2 regions of the Comamonas sp. C11 genome follow, and region 1 is predicted to be linked to the other one. Evidence: predicted binding sites of a transcription regulator. Region 1 holds the regulator's gene; the other holds the start of a gene.
What was found. Region 1 encodes FNR, which switches genes on or off when oxygen is low (the NO sensors DNR and NnrR bind a similar motif). Its sites were predicted from a motif close to TTGATNNNNATCAA; they were not measured.
Positions count from the first base shown of each region.

Region 1 (2,398 bases):
GGCCACCAACTCAAAGACTTGCTCGGCGGGCTGCTCCCGGTGCACCGCTTTCTGCACTGCGGGATCAAAATCCTGCACGCCAAAGCTCAGGCGATTGAAGCCCATGTCCTTGAGTGCCTTCAACCTCTCGTTGCTGACCGTGCGCGGATCGACCTCGATGGAATACTCGCCGGCTGGATCGAGCTTGAAATGCTCACGCATCAGAAGCATCAGCTGCCGCAGCTCGGCATCGCTGAAGAAGGTCGGCGTGCCGCCTCCCAGATGCAGCTGGCTTACCAACTGGCCTTTGCCGCAATGCTCGGTATGCATGGCCAGTTCACGGCTCAGATAATCCAGATACTCGGCAGCCTTCTCATGATGCTTGGTCACGATCTTGTTGCAGGCGCAGTAATAGCAAAGCGACTCGCAAAACGGCACATGCACATAAACGGACAGGGGCAAGGCACGTGAGCCCGAATGCGTCTTGCGCTGTTTCAATGCCAGGATATAGTCGTCTGCACCAAAAGCCTCAACAAAACGGTCGGCTGTTGGGAATGATGTGTAGCGTGGGCCGGGGATATCAAAGCGGCTCAGCAACTCAGGCGTGACTGCGGTCATAACTGGGAGTTAGGGTGCGCCCACACTCTGTATAGAGCAGATTTCAATGGAAATCAGATCCTGAAAATCATGCCCGAAATAGGCAAAAGCGCATGTTTTTGAACGAATACGGGCAATGTGCCCCAAGGCAATCACCCTGTCCTTGATGAAAATCAAGAGACATCAAGGCGAGTGCTGCGACAATTTGATCCATCTCATCTTCAACCACGAGGTCAACGACCGGCGCGACTCTCCACTCTGTGTCTGTCTGCGCCGTTGCTAAAAGCCCATGAATCTTCAGACCATCAAAGCATCCTGCTCCAACTGCAATCTGCGTGAACTGTGCATGCCCATGGGCCTGGACGATGAACAAATGGAGCGTATTGACGAGATTGTGGCCACGCGCCGCAAGGTCAAGCGCGGCGGGCTGCTATTTCGCAATGGCGAAGAGTTCACCTCGCTGTACGCCATTCGCACCGGCTTCTTCAAGACCAGCGTGGCCACTGAGGATGGACGCGACCAGGTCACAGGCTTTCAGATGGCCGGCGAGATCATTGGCCTGGACGGCATCGTCAACGACCACCACACCTGCGATGCCGTGGCCCTGGAAGATGCCGAAGTCTGCATCATGCCTTTCGACAAGCTCGAGCAGCTCTCGCGCGAAGTCACGGCGCTGCAAAATCATGTGCACAAGGTCATGAGCCGCGAAATCGTGCGCGAGCATGGCGTAATGCTGCTGCTGGGCAGCATGCGCGCCGAAGAGCGTCTGGCAGCCTTTGTGCTGAACCTGGTGCAGCGTCTGTCGGCACGCGGCTTTTCGAAGTCGGAGTTGGTGCTGCGCATGACGCGTGAAGAAATCGGCAGCTATCTGGGACTCAAGCTGGAGACCGTGAGCCGCACCTTCTCCAAGTTCGCCGAGGAAGGCATCATCGAAGTCAGACAGCGCCATCTGCGCATTCTGGATACCGATGCGCTCAAGCGCATCGTCAACAGCCAGCAATGCCAGGGCTAAGTTAAGACAGCGGGCTTTTTTGATGGCAGCGAATGCCTGCCAGAAGCTTCCCGCCGCCGAGGCCGCCAGCACAGAGAGCGACCAAGCACCATCCGGGGCCGCCACCGGCCCCGAAACTGCGGCCCTGTGCGCAGCGCTTTACTCGACCAGGGGCTCCGAGACTATGCCCTGGTTCAGATCGCTGGCCGAACGCCCCAACATGACAGTCATCAGTCCGCTGGCCACGGCGACCGCCCAGAAGGCAAAAAAGGCCAGGGTGTAAATGGCATTGCGCGACCATTCCAGAGGCGAGCCCAGCCAGTGCATGTCCAGCGGGTCCACAAAGGCAAATACCACCATTTCCATGATTGCCGCAGCCAGAAAAGCCGGCCAGACAATCCACATCCAGCGTCGAGCATCCATCGCGATTCTCCTTGGCCTGTGGGTTTGAACCCATTTTGCACAATTGCCATGACCTTCCCTGCCACACCAAGGGCATGCACTCAGATAGGAAACCCTGAACCGCTATTATTTAAAGAGCTTCCAGTGCATTCTTTGTATTGACTTAAGGTCAATATCTATCTGAAATAAGCTTTGATAAAGCGCTATGCGCTCCTGATATTGAACCCGCCCGGCCATCCTTTGCCGGTTTTTGAGCACTGCAGACAACCGTCCGACTCTGCGGTCGACCAAGACATAGAGCTCCGCCACGACCGGCCGTGCTCCAGAAAAGTCTGCAACCATAGGCGTAAAAAAAGGCCGCGGAAGCGGCCTTGAGGATGATGCGTTGAAATCGCAGTCAGCGATCCAGCGGATGATCCTTGGCTGGCG
Region 1 covers NZ_CP101743.1:2,339,492-2,341,889, reverse strand. The annotation lists gene hemN (oxygen-independent coproporphyrinogen III oxidase) at 1-597, opposite strand, end outside; gene fnr (fumarate/nitrate reduction transcriptional regulator Fnr) at 866-1,588, shown strand; gene NOX35_RS10745 (hypothetical protein) at 1,727-1,990, opposite strand; gene NOX35_RS10740 (FixH family protein) at 2,367-2,398, opposite strand, start outside.

Region 2 (2,398 bases), 1.3 Mb from region 1:
CCACCCACGGACTTCGAAGGCCCGCAGCTTGCCGTGCACAAGGCCTCGACCGTGTACTTCGAGAATGTGCAGGCCATGCGCGAGCGCCGCTGGCTGGACAAGAGCAGCTACACCTACGGCCTGCATGGCACGCCCACGACCTATGCCCTGGAAGAACGTCTGGCATCGCTGGAGGGTGGTCTGCAATGCCTGCTGATACCCAGCGGCCTGGCCGCGATTGCCACGGTGTCGCTGGCGCTGCTCAGGACGGGCGACGAGGTGCTGCTGCCCGATAACGTATACGGTCCCAACAAGACGCTGACCGAGGGCGAGCTGGCCCATTTCGGCATTCGCCATCGGTACTACGACCCCATGAGTGTCGAAGATCTGGCGGCCAAGATCACGCCAGCCACCAAGCTGGTCTGGCTGGAGGCTCCTGGCTCGGTAACCATGGAGTTTCCCGATCTCGTCGAGCAGGTGCGCCTGTGCCGGGCCAGGGGCGTGACCATGGTGCTGGACAACACCTGGGGCGCGGGCCTGGCTTTCCGTCCCTTCGACCTGCTGGGCGATGGCAGCCTGGGCATCGATGTCACGGTCCATGCCCTGACCAAATACCCCAGCGGCGGCGGCGATGTGCTGATGGGCAGCATCATCACGCGCAACCAGCCCCTGCATATGCGCATCAAGCTCGCGCACATGCGCCTGGGCCTGGGCGTGAGCGGCAATGACGCTGAAGCCGTGTTGCGCAGCCTGCCCAGCATCGGTCTGCGCTATCACGCCCAGGACAAGTCGGCCCGCCAGCTGGCGCAGTGGCTGGCCACCCAAAGTGCCGTGGCGCAGGTGCTGCACCCCGCCATGCCTGGAGCCCCGGGCTACGCTTGCTGGAAGCAGCTGTGCGCACAAGGGCAGGGCCAGGATGGCGTGGCGGCAGGTCTGTTCAGCGTGGTCATTGACGAGCGCTTCGACCAGGAGGCCGTGGATCGCTTCTGCGACAGCCTGCACCTGTTCAAGCTGGGCTACAGCTGGGGCGGGCCTGTGAGCCTGGTCGTGCCCTATGAGCTGCCGCAGATGCGCAGCCGTGCCACACCCCATATCAAGGCGGGGACCGTGGTGCGCTTTGCCATCGGCCTCGAAGATGCGACCGATCTGCAGGCCGATCTGGCCCAGGCTCTGCTCAAGGCCTTTGGTTGAAGCTATTTAAATAGGAGCTGGCAGCGCTTGTTGAGAAGTGATTTCAGCGTCATTATTGACTGAAATCAATAAAAGATAAGTGCTGTGAGCTATTGTTTTGATAGTGAAGCGCGGAGGCTGGCATGCGGGCTTTCCGCAATGCAGATTCGAGGTTGAGCGGGTACCTTGTGCCTGTCAGTTGCTGCCAACCAGGTGCGGCACGGGCGACAAGGAGGGTCTCGCATGCAAGCTTCCCCTGTTTCCGAGGTCAAGGCCGAGTCCGGCAATCTGCAGATTCTGCAACTGCGCTGGAGCGAGCCCTGGCAATGGCTGCTGCTCGGTCTGGGCGATGTGCGTCGCGCACCGATGATTGCGCTGTTCTACGGCCTGTGTTTCTGGGGCATGGCGCGCCTGATGGCCTGGGTGTTTCGCTCCAGCCCCGAATATCTGATGTCCATGGCCAGCGGCTGTCTGCTGGTCGGACCCTTCATGGCCATGGGTCTGTACTACATCAGCAAACAACTGGAGCAGGGCAAGGCCGTGCTGATGTCGGAATCTCTGACTTGCTGGGACAAGCATCTGGCCAGCATGGGCATGCTGGTCATGGTGCTGATGGTGCTGGAGATGCTCTGGGGGCGCGCCGCCATGGTGGTGTTCGCCATCTCGTTTGATACCGGCATGCCCAGTACGGCGACCTTGCTGCAGACCCTGCTGCGACCAGAGAACTGGGAATTCCTGCTGAGTTACACCGCAGTGGGCGGGATATTTGCTGCCTTGGTGTTTGCCAGCATGGTGGTTTCACTGCCAACCATTCTTGATCTGGATACCGATGCCTTGACGGCCTGCATCACCAGCATGCGCGTGGTGGGTGCCAATACGGGCGTGATGCTGTTGTGGGGGCTGATCATCACCGTGTTGATTATGGTCTCGCTGCTCTTCTACAGTGCAGGTCTGATCGTCATCGGACCGCTGCTGGGTTGCGCCAGCTGGCATGCCTATAAAGCCAGCGTCCGCGCCGAAAGCAAGGAGGATCCTGCTTGAGGCGCAATGAGGGGGATGCCATGGAGTTCTGGAACTGGCTGAAAAAAGTCTTTGCGCCCCAGCCAGGCGCTTCGGGCCACAGCACCGATTCGCAGCTGGCCTGGACTTCGGCGAGCAGCCGCGAAGATGGCCGCGACGTCTTCAACGACAGCTATTTCTGCGGCTCGGACAGCAGCGGGAGCGCTTGCAGCTCGGACGGCAGTGACGC
Region 2 covers NZ_CP101743.1:3,600,985-3,603,382, reverse strand. The annotation lists gene NOX35_RS16545 (PLP-dependent transferase) at 1-1,170, shown strand, start outside; gene NOX35_RS16540 (DUF2189 domain-containing protein) at 1,393-2,190, shown strand; gene NOX35_RS16535 (hypothetical protein) at 2,211-2,398, shown strand, end outside.
Region 2: NOX35_RS16540 (DUF2189 domain-containing protein) is a predicted target of FNR. The motif match lies at 1,226-1,239, and genes of this name have one in related genera.